Regions from separate parts of the Neorhizobium sp. P1_A6 genome, predicted to be linked through region 1. Evidence: riboswitches for the same ligand, from Rfam matches in the RefSeq annotation. Region 1 holds a riboswitch; the other holds the start of a gene.
What was found. Region 1 has a riboswitch for thiamine pyrophosphate ahead of AC1D3C_RS10930 (ABC transporter permease). Riboswitches for the same ligand answer to the same signal wherever they lie in the genome.
Positions count from the first base shown of each region.

Region 2: it holds a riboswitch for thiamine pyrophosphate, as region 1 does, so the genes downstream of both, thiM (hydroxyethylthiazole kinase) here and AC1D3C_RS10930 (ABC transporter permease) in region 1, are expected to answer to the same signal.

Region 1 is NZ_JBFTZM010000004.1:316,514-323,029, forward strand. Features, by position in the region: gene AC1D3C_RS10910 (L-aspartate oxidase) at 1-1,129, opposite strand, end outside; gene nadA (quinolinate synthase NadA) at 1,126-2,097, opposite strand; gene AC1D3C_RS10920 (NUDIX hydrolase) at 2,166-3,068, opposite strand; gene AC1D3C_RS10925 (ABC transporter substrate-binding protein) at 3,166-4,110, opposite strand; gene AC1D3C_RS10930 (ABC transporter permease) at 4,107-4,889, opposite strand; TPP riboswitch at 5,025-5,128, opposite strand; gene minE (cell division topological specificity factor MinE) at 5,292-5,552, opposite strand; gene minD (septum site-determining protein MinD) at 5,549-6,364, opposite strand; gene minC (septum site-determining protein MinC) at 6,396-6,516, opposite strand, start outside.
Region 2 is NZ_JBFTZM010000001.1:485,819-490,622, reverse strand. Features, by position in the region: gene AC1D3C_RS02240 (heavy metal translocating P-type ATPase) at 1-1,731, opposite strand, end outside; TPP riboswitch at 1,845-1,940, shown strand; gene thiM (hydroxyethylthiazole kinase) at 1,978-2,799, shown strand; gene thiE (thiamine phosphate synthase) at 2,796-3,434, shown strand; gene thiD (bifunctional hydroxymethylpyrimidine kinase/phosphomethylpyrimidine kinase) at 3,431-4,237, shown strand; gene AC1D3C_RS02220 (response regulator) at 4,256-4,804, opposite strand, start outside.

The DNA of each region.
Region 1 (6,516 bases):
AGTTGCTGGCCAACCGGTTGGCGCCGTGGAGGCCGGTCGAAGCCGCCTCCCCGACCACCCAGAGGCCAGGCACGGAACTGCGGCCGTTTCCGTCCGTCGCCACACCACCCATGTGGTAATGAACGGCGGGACGAACCGGGATGAGGTCGGAATTGGGATCGACACTCGCCTCCCGGCAGAGTGCGTCGATTGCCGGGAAACGGCTGGAGAAACCGCTTCCGAGCGCCGGCCGGGCATCGAGAAAGACACGCCCGCCGCGGGCGATCTCGGCGCTGATAGCCCGCGCCACGATATCGCGCGCAGCAAGTTCCGCGCCCGGTTCGCGGGCGAGAAAACGCTCGCCCTTTTCGTTGACCAGCACCGCCCCTTCCCCCCGTACCGCTTCACTCACCAGCGCCAGCGGCCGTCGTTGGGAATCGAGCGCTGTCGGATGGAACTGCACGAATTCCATATCCGCCAGCATCGCGCCGGCACGCGCGGCGAGCATTATGCCCTGCCCGAAATTACCGGTCGGATTGGTGGTCGCGTCATAGAGCCCGCCGAGACCGCCGGTCGCGAGAACCACCCGCGAGGTCGGCAGGATGATCGCGCCCTTGCCCGTCGCGCAAAGCAGGCCGGACACCGCGCCGCCGTTCGTCAGAAGCCGCCGCACCTCGACACCGGCCAGCACCGTGATCGACGGCGTTGCGGAGACAGCCTCGACCAGAGCCCGGACGATCGCCGCACCCGAGCCGTCGCCCGCCACATGCACGATACGGCGGCGCGAATGGGCAGCCTCCAGGCCGAGCGAAAGCGAGCCATCGCCGGCCCGGTCGAAACGCACGCCGAATTTTTCCAGGATGGCGATGGCGTTCGGGGCTTCGTTCAGGATCGAAGCCGCTACAGCCGGATCACAAAGTCCGTCACCCGCTGCGAGCGTATCGGCCAGATGCAGGTCCGCGCTGTCGTCGGGCCCGAGGCTTGCGGCAATGCCGCCCTGTGCCCAGGCGCTCGACGTTTCCGCACCCAAGGCGGCGCGGGTGATCAGGACGACGGGCTGCGGCGCCAATGTCAGCGCCGTCACAAGCCCCGCCAGACCGCTGCCGACGATCGCAACGCGGCCGGCGAGATGGTCCAGGATCTCGGTCATATGGCGAGCATCCTCTCGACGGCGCGGCGGGCGGCAACCGCGATCGACGGATCGACGGTCACCTCGTGCTGGTTTTCCTCCAGCGCCTTGCGGATGTTGGCGAGCGTGATGCGCTTCATGTGCGGGCAGAGATTGCAGGGCCGCACGAATTCCACATCCGGGTGATGCACGGCGACATTATCGCTCATCGAGCACTCGGTCAGAAGCACGACGCGGGCCGGCTTCTTTTGGCCGACATAGTCCGACATGACGGCGGTCGATCCCGCAAAGTCGGCCTCGGCCACCACTTCCGGCGGGCATTCCGGATGCGCCAGCACCACCACGCCCGGATGCGCCTCGCGCAGATCGCGGACGTCCTGCGCATTGAACAGCTCATGCACTTCGCAATGGCCGTGCCAGGCGATGATCTCCACATTGGTTTCCCGCGCCACGTTCTGCGCTAGGTACTCATCCGGGATCATCAGCACTTTCGGAACGCCGAGCGATTCCACCACCTGCTTGGCATTGCCGGAGGTGCAGCAGATATCGGACGCCGCCTTCACCGCTGCAGACGTGTTCACATAGGTGATGATCGGCACGCCCGGATGCGCCTGCCGCAGCAGCGCGATGTCCTCGGGCGTGATCGAATCCGCCAGCGAACAGCCCGCCGCCATGTCCGGGATCAGTACCGTCTTCCCCGGGTTCAAGAGCTTTGCCGTCTCCGCCATGAAATGCACGCCGGCGAGCACGATCACATCCGCATCCACGTCGATCGCCTTGCGGGCAAGCGCCAGGCTGTCGCCGACGATATCCGCGACGCCATGGAAGATTTCCGGCGTCTGGTAATTGTGAGCGAGGATGACGGCGTTGCGGGTGCGCTTGAGCTCCAGGATCGCGGCGACATCCGCCTCGTAGCTCATCCACTCGGCCTTCGGGATGACGCGGCTGACACGATCGTAAAGCTGGGAAACCGAAACCGGGGAATTCATGAGCGACTCCTTTTATACTCGAAGTGAGTATATCCGGCGCAGAGACATATTCTCGTTTAGAGTTTATGTCAATTGCGTGAAAGCGGAAGTTTCGAACCGGAAAGCGCACGCTCTTCGAGGACCGCGTGACGGTAGCGGAAGAGCTTGGCAGGCCGGCCGCCAGTCTCGCTGGTAGCCTCCCCGGTTTCCTCGATCAGCTCCTGCTGGTCGATCAGCCGGCGGAAATTCGGCTTGTGCAGCGTCAGGCCGGCGAGCGCCTCGACGGTGCGCTGCAATTGCGACAGCGTAAAACTCTCCGGCATCAGTTCGAAGACTACCGGGCGATATTTGATCTTGGCGCGCAGCCGCGCGATCCCGGTCGCCAGGATACGGCGGTGATCGGCAAACATCGAGCGACCGAAATTTTTGGCCGGCGGACAACCGGCCTCGGTCACAAGGCCTGCCTCATACATCAACTCGTAACGCTGCAGGCCGAGATCCTCGTTCCAGGCGGCACCGTCTAGCCCGAAGGCAAAATCGACGCGGCGCTGGCGGTGTTCGCGGCGCGCCGTTTCCGAAGCGACCCAATCCTGCAGGCGGTCGGTGATGGCCGCCTGTATCTCCGGCCTCCCCCCGCGATGGTCCTCCCAGGGGAAATATTCGTACCAGCCGTGCCAGCCGGGTTTTCCGGCGCCGGGTGCGGCCTGTTCGCGAACGAGGCCGAGATAGCTGATCGAGATCGTCCGCCCCTCGGCATCCTCATGGGTGCGGTCGCGGTCGGCGAACGTATAGAGCTGTTCGAGATAACCGAGCGGATGGCCTGTCTGGTCGCCGACCCATTCGCGAAGCCCGGCCTGCAGGCTGCGATGGCCGAGCTCGAAAGGGCCGGACGGCAGCGCATCTCCCGAGCGTACCGTCATCACGCGCGGCTCGTCGCCGGTGACGGCGGACAGAACCGCGATCAGTTCCGCATGGGCAAGTCCGATGGTCAAGCAAACTCCGGGTCACGTAACGTGGAAAGCCTGTCTGGCATGAAAATCACGTTACGCGAACCCCGGAGCTCAAATCAAACGATATCAGCAACTTGGCTTATTTGATTTCGACCGCGACGTCGGAGACCGGAGGCGCTGCCTTGATTAGCCCCGTTTCCTTCATGAAGGCGGCGAAGCGCTGGTAGCGGCCTTGGTCGAGTGCGGCCGGACGCTTGGCAAAACGCGGCAGCGTGTCGAAGAACGCGGTGCGGTTCAACTCATCGTCGAGGTTCGGATAGGCCTTGATGAAAAGCTGCCAGGCCTCCTGCGGATGGTTGGTGATGTAGATCGATGCCTGTTCGACCGCATGCAGGAAACGCGGCAGCCGGTTGTCGCCAGCAAGATCACGGCGGGTGACGAAGATCAGCTCGTCATAGGCAGGAACCCCGTGCTCTTCCGGGAAGAAGGCGCGGCCCGCATGGCCTTCCAGCTTCATCTGGGTCAGTTCGAAATTGCGGAACCCGCCGAGTGTCGCATCCACCTTGCCGCCGATCAGCGACGGCGACAGCGAGAAATTGACGTTGATCAGCTCCACGTCGTCGCTGGAAAGCCCTTCGGAGGCCAGCATGCGCTTCAGCATCGCATCCTCGAAACCCGTGACGGAAAAGCCGACCTTTTTGCCTTTCAGATCCTTGAGGCTCTTGATCGGACCGTCCGCCAGCACCGTGACGGTGTTCAAGGGCGTCTCGACCAGCGTGCCGAACCGCACGAGCGGCAGGCCAGCCTCATGATCAAGATAGAGGTTTGGCTGGTAGTGGATACCGATATCCGCCTGGCCGGCCGAAACCAGCCGCGGCACCGCGGAGGCATCGGACGGCGGGATGAGCTCGACGTCGAGATTGGCATCGGCGAACAGTCCGCGCTGCTGGGCGATCACCATCGGCGCGTGGTCCGGATTGACGAACCATTCGAGAAGCACGCTGAGCTTGTCGGCCGCCTGCGAGGGCGCGGGCGCGGCGAGGCTTGCCAGCGCGATGAGGGACGCGGTGAGGATACGGATCATGATCGGACGGAACTCCCTGATGCGGATGAAGATGAAGGGTCGGTTTCGCTGGCCCACGGGGCGAGCCCGGCGGTCAGCCGGTCGATGAGAAGCCTTAGAATGAGAGTGAGAATGGCGAGTATGGTCATCGCCGCGAACACCGTGTCGGTCTGCATGCGGGCATTGGCCTGGACCATCACGAAGCCGAGCCCGCCGGACGCGCCCACCCATTCCCCGACGACCGCACCAAGCGGCGCCAGCGGGGCGGCGACCCGAAGGCCGGAAACTAGGCTCGGGATCGCCAGCGGCACGCGCATCGACACCAGCGTCTGCCAATGGCTGGCGCCCTCCAGCGAGACGGCGTCGAGGATTTCCTGATCGGTGCGGCGAAGACCGTCGGCAAAGGCGGAGGCGACCGGAAAGAAGATGATGATCGTCGTCATCGCCACTTTCGAGGCAAGCCCGAAACCCAGCCAGAGAACCAGGATCGGCGCCAGCACGAAGACGGGAAAGGCCTGCAGGATCAGCACCATCGGCCAGACGAGACGGCCGAGCCGCGGCAGCGCCGCAACGCCGAAGGCCGTGGCAATGCCGAGGCCTGCGCCGATCGCGAGGCCTAGCGCGATTTCGATCAGCGTGACGGCGCTGTTCTGCAGCAGGAAACCAGGCTGCCGCAGGAAGGCGGACGCGACGGCTACAGGCGACGGCAGAATATAGCGGGGCGGAGCAAACAGCCAGACCCCGGCTTGCCAGAGGGCGACAAGCAGGACGAGGCCGATGACCGCATGGGATGCACGCATGACGCTACGCGTCGAACCTGCACGTGACGGCCGGATACCCGTTGGGGACAACGGAAAGAATGGATGTCATCGGTCGATCTCCAGATCAGTCAATCACGGAGACCCAGGTGAAGCGGAGAAGAGAAAGTGCCGTCGGACGACGCCTATTTCCGTTCCTACGCCGGCATGACCCGGATCAGGTTCAAGGGTCCGGCTCGCCGCCATCTCAGCATCGTCAAGATGCCCCCCTCGGAATTACGACGATAACTGTCGGTTTTCAGCAATCCTGTCAAGCGGGCCGGATTGGCGGCCGTTTCCACTCAGCGCGTCGCCAGTCTTCCTTCGCGCGAGAAAGCGAAATACGAAACGCGGACAACCAGGTTGTCCGCGTTTCAAAATTCGAGTTTGCCGAATACTGCCGGCTCAGGCAGCCTGGCTGACGGCACCCAATGGGATCTCGACGTCGATCTCGAGGATCGTGACGTTCTCGTCGCGGTCCATCTTGACCTGCACCTTGTCGCTGTCGACCTGCACATGCTTGGCGATCACCGCAAGGATTTCCTCGCGAAGCAAGGATACGAGGTCTGAGCCGGTCGACGAGCGTTCGTGGGCGAGAAGCACCTGCAGGCGTTCGCGGGCCGTGGGTGCGGAGCGCTGTTTGCGGAAAAGGTTGAATATGGTCATGCGGCCCTCCGTGCGAAGATCTTGCCGAATATCCCCCGCTTTTCCCCGGGGATCGTGATCGGCAGAACTTCTCCTGCAAGCCGGCGTGCGGCATCGAAATAGGCCATGGCCGGTGCGCTGCGTGCGTCCGCCAGGGTGACCGGCGCACCGATATTCGAGGCGCGCAGGACATCCATGCTTTCGGGGATGATGCCGATCAGCGGGATGGAGAGGATCTCCAGCACGTCCTCGACCTTCAGCATATCGCCCCGCTCAGCGCGGTTGGCGTCGTAACGCGTCAAAAGCAGGTGCTTTTCCATCCGCTCGCCGCGCTCGGCCTTCATCGTCTTCGAATCCAGCAGACCGATGATGCGGTCCGAGTCGCGGACGGACGAGACTTCCGGATTGGTGACCACCACAGCCATATCGGCGTGGCGCATGGCGAGCGTGGCGCCGCTCTCGATACCGGCGGGGCTATCGCAGATGACCCAGTCGAAGACCCGCCTCAATTCGGTAATGACCCGCTCCACGCCCTCGGGCGTCAGGTTGTCCTTGTCGCGCGTCTGCGATGCCGGCAGCAGGAACAGCGTCTCCAGGCGCTTGTCGCGGATCAGGGCCTGCGAGAGCTTCGCCTCGCCCTGGATGACGTTGATCAGATCGTAAACGACCCGACGTTCGGCGCCCATCACGAGGTCGAGGTTGCGCAGCCCGACGTCAAAATCGACGACGACAACCCGTTCGTTTCGCTGGGCCAGAGCCGCTCCGAGTGCGGCAGTCGAGGTCGTCTTGCCAACCCCGCCCTTGCCTGAAGTGACTACGATGACTTTCCCCATCTTGCTCTCCTGTTTGCTGGCCGGTTGCGGCTCAAATAAGTTTCTCTGCCATGATCGAATCCCCTTCGAGCCAAAGCTGGACTGAATGTCCGCGAAGGCCGGGGGCCATGTCGTCCGCCATCTTGTAGATGCCGTCGATTGCCAAAAGCTCG
Region 2 (4,804 bases), on a different contig from region 1:
CCCGCCGACGACCAGCACCGAGACGGTCTTGCCCTCGTCATTGAGGCCGGTGATCCGGCGGCCATGCGCCATCGGCAGCGAAACCCGCTCGGCCGCTGCCTTGGGCGAACCGAAAAACACCTCCTGGCCTTCGACCATCGCCGTGACGCCCTTGCCGCCGAGCGCCCTGGCATCCGTCGCGGCCGGGATCTCGACCTCGTCATCGGCAGCCTTGGCAAGGATGGCGACGGCGAGCGGATGGCTGGAGCCGGTTTCGAGCGCGGCGGCAAAGCGCAGCACGTCTTCCGCATTGCGGCCGAAGGCGATGACATCGGTCACCTGGGGCCTGCCGGCCGTCAGCGTTCCGGTCTTGTCGAGCGCGACGGCTGTGATCTTGCCGAGCGTTTCGAGTACCGCGCCACCCTTCATCAGCAGGCCGCGGCGGGCGCCTGACGACAGCGATGCGGCGATTGCGGCAGGCGTCGAGATGACCAGCGCACAGGGGCAGCCGATCAGCAGGATCGCCAGGCCCTTGTAGACCCACTCGCTCCAGGACGCACCGCCGACAAGCGGTGGCAGGATGGCGACCAGCGCCGCCACTGCGACGACACCCGGCGTGTAATACCGCGAGAACCGGTCGATAAAGCGTTCGGTCGGGGCCTTGCTCTCCTGCGCCTCCTCGACCAGCCGCACCACGCGGGCAATCGTATTGTCCTCGGCGGCGGCCGTCACGCGAACCCGCAAGGCGGCAACGCCGTTGATCGTGCCGGCAAAAACCGTGTCGTCGATGCCCTTGGAGACCGGCGTGCTTTCGCCCGTCACCGGCGCTTCGTCGATCGCGCTTTCGCCCGCGATGATGACGCCGTCCGCCGAAATACGGTCGCCAGGGCGCACGAGGATGGTCGCACCGACGGCAAGGCTCTCCGCCGGCACTTCGCGGGTCTGGCCGTTTTCTTCGAGCAGCGCGTTTTTCGGCACCAGCGCCGTCAGGCTCTGGATGCTTTGGCGCGCCTTGCCGGCCGCGACCCCTTCCAGCAATTCGCCGATCAGGAAAAGGAAGACCACGGCGGCGGCCTCTTCCGACGCATTGATGACAACAGCGCCGACGGCGGCAATCGTCATCAGCATCTCGATCGAAAACGGCGTGCCGGCGAGTGCTGCCATGATGGCGCGCCGGGCAATCGGCACGAGGCCGATCAGCATCGCTGCGGTGAAGATGATTGTGTCATAGGCCGGCACCAGATGGCCGATCCCGTAAGCCGTCGCTAACGCAATGCCGACCAGGATGGTCAGGCGGCCTTTGGGCGATTTCCACCACGGCCCGTCCATCGGCCCGTGATCGTGGCCGTGCAGGCCTTCGATTTCTGTTGTGCCGTGGTCGTGATGGGAATGATCGTGCCCGCCGTCATGGTCATGATGATGATGGTGGTCGTGCGTCTTGCCGATCTCCCCCCTTGAGGGGGAGATGCCCGGCAAGGCAGAGGGGGGTAACCCCTCGACACCGCGCCGCCGCGCATCCTCACCGGCCCTCTGACCCAGCGCCCTGAGCGAATACCCAAGCCCTACGACCTTCTTCTCGATCGCACCCAGATCGCCGGTCCCGTCATGCTTCACAGTCATCGTGCCTGAAGCCACCGAAACGGACACGTCCTCGACGCCCGGCATGCGGCGCACCGCGGTGTCGATCTTCGTCGCGCAGCTGGCGCAATCCATGCCCCCAACCTTGTATCGTGCCTGTGTCGTCGCGTTCATCGTGTCTTTCCCATTGGATCGAGCCCCGTCTCTACAACCTCTAGCGACTAGAGCTGCAAGGCCCAAAATCAGAAAAAATCACTGGCGAAGCGCATTATCTTTGCTGTAAGCCATGGTGAAGACAGGGGCGTCCGGCAAAGCCGGGCTGAGAAGCACCCTTAGAACCTGAACCAGATCATGCTGGCGGAGGGAGTCGTCAGGGCGTTGACACTGCGCCCCACGCCTGCCCCGCCGAACGAGGCAGATATGCAGACGATAATACCCCTTGGGACCCTTGCAGACACCCCCGGCCAGTTGCTGACCGCGATGCGTGCCAAAAACCCGCTCGTCCAGAACATCACCAATTTCGTGGCGATGAATATCGCCGCCAACGTGATGCTGGCGGCCGGCGCCTCGCCCGCCATGGTGCACACCAAGGAAGAAGCCGGCGAATTCGCCCGCATCGCTGCGGCCCTGACGGTCAATATCGGCACCCTGTCGCCGGATTTCCTGGCCGGCATGAAGGCAGCGGCCGCCTCCGCCACCGAAGCTGGCAAGCCTTGGGTGCTCGATCCCGTCGCCCATTACGCCACCGCCTATCGCCGCGCCGCACTCGCCGAGCTGATGGAGCTGCGGCCCACGATCATCCGCGGCAACGCCTCGGAAATCATCGCGCTGGCCGGCAGCCAGTCGAGCGGCCATGGCGTCGACAGCGGCGACAGCGTCCCGGCGGCGGAAGACTCGGCAATCACCATCGCCCGGCAGAAGGCCTGCGTGGTGGCCGTCACCGGCGAGGTGGATTTCGTCACCGACGGCCGGCGTTCGGTGCGCATCTTCGGCGGTTCGGCCCTGATGCCGCGGGTGACCGCGCTCGGCTGCTCGCTGACCTGCCTGGTCGGCGCCTTTGCCGCCGCCACGGACGATCCCTTCGAGGCGACGGTCGCCGCGCTTGCGATGTTCGCGGTCGCGGGCGAGGAAGCGGCCTTCACCGCCTCGGGTCCCGGCTTCTTCTCGCCGATCTTCCTCGACCGTCTCGCGGCGCTGACCGGAGAGACGCTCGATGCCCAGGCAAGGGTCGTCGCAGCATGACCAAAACCTTCGACCTTTCCGTCTACCTCGTCCTCGATCCCGATCTCTGCCGCGAGATCGGCATGATCGAGACGACAAGGCTGGCCGTCGCCGGCGGCGTCACCATGGTCCAGCTGCGCGACAAGCAGGCGGATACGGCAAAAATGATCGAAACCGGCCGGGCGCTGAAGGCGGTACTTTCCGGAACCGGCGTGCCCCTGATCATCAACGACGACGTGGAGGCAGCAATCGCGATCGGCGCGGAAGGCCTGCATGTCGGCCAGAGCGATATGGTGGCGGCGATGGCGCGCCGGCGCGCCGGCCATGGCATGATCCTCGGCCTCTCGGTGGAGACCGAGGACCTGGCGCGTCGGGTGGATCCGTCCATCGTCGATTATGTCGGTATCGGTCCCGTCTTTGCGACCGGCACCAAACCCGACCACAAGCAGCCGATCGGTTTCGACGGGCTTGCACGCATCGTCGCCATGGCGCCGGTTCCGGCAGTCGCGATTGGCGGCGTCAAGGCGGAACATGCCGGCCCGGCACTCGCCGCCGGCGCAAAGGGCCTCGCGGTCGTGTCCGCCATCTGCGGCCAGCCCGATCCGGAAGCCGCCGCCCGCCGAATTGCCGCGGAAATCGAAAGGGCACGCGCATGAGCATCAAAAACGTCCTGTCGATCGCCGGTTCGGACCCTTCCGGCGGCGCCGGCATCCAGGCGGATCTGAAAACCTTTGCGGCCCGCGGCACCTATGGCATGGCGGCGCTGACCGCGCTGACCGCCCAGAATACCCAAGGGGTCACCGGCGTGCATGCGGTGCCCGCCGCCTTCGTCGCAAACCAGATCCGCACCATCTTTCTCGACGTGCGCGTCGATGCGGTGAAGATCGGCATGATCGCCAATGCCGAGATCGCCGAGGCGGTTGCCGACGTGCTGCGCCCCTATCGCGATACCGTGCCGATCGTGCTCGATCCGGTGATGATCGCCAAGGGCGGTTCGCCGCTGCTGGCGCTCGATGCGGTGGATGCCGTCACCTACAAGCTGATGCCGCTCGCCACCGTCGTCACCCCCAACCTCCCCGAAGCCGCAGCGCTGCTCGGCGAGACGGTCGCCACGACCCGCGAAGGGATGGCAGCCCAGGCCGAGCAACTGCTGAAGATCGGGCCTAAGGCAGTCCTGGTGAAGGGCGGTCATCTGGAGAGCGAAGACAGCCCGGATGTGCTGGCGGACGTAACCGGCATCCACTGGTTCGAGGGCAGACGCACCGCGACCAGCAACACCCACGGCACTGGCTGCACGCTGTCGAGCGCAATCGCCGCCGAACTCGCCAAGGGTGCCTTGCCGGCTGAAGCGGTCGCGATCGCCAAGACCTATCTCGCCGGCGCAATTGCCGCCGCCGACACCCTCACGGTCGGCACCGGCCACGGACCGGTGTCGCATTTTTACGCGTGGTGGTGGTGAGGGCGAGACGACTGGTTCTCAGCCCTTCTGCACTGCAATCTTCTCGAAGGCGATTGCGATTTCCTGGCTGCCATAGGGCTTCTTCAGAAGCACTGCGCCTTCTACTTCCGCCTCGGCGGGAATGCGGTCGTTGCCGGTCGCGAACACGATGCCGACATCGGGAGATAACTTGCGCGCCTGCTGCGCGAACTCGCCGCCGGAGAGACCCGGCAGGCCGAGATCGGTGACCACCACGTCGAAGCTACGCTCCTCTATCATGATGATCGCCTCCTCCGCCGTTGAGGCCTCGGAAACCTCGTGGCCCAGTTCGGTCAGAAGATCGGCGGTGCTCATGCGGATCAGGAAATCGTCCTCGACCAGCAGCACGGAATAACGCGGCTTGACCGGTCGCTGCCCGATCACCGGGGCGACAGGTTTGGCTGCGAACGACGCCCTCACCCGGTTGCGATGCTGCTGGCCGTTCAGCACATGGCGTATCTTCCGCGCCAAGGCTTCGCGGGTATAGGGTTTCGACAGCAGCTCGACGCCGGAATCGAGCCGGCCGCCATGCACGATCGAGTTTTCCGT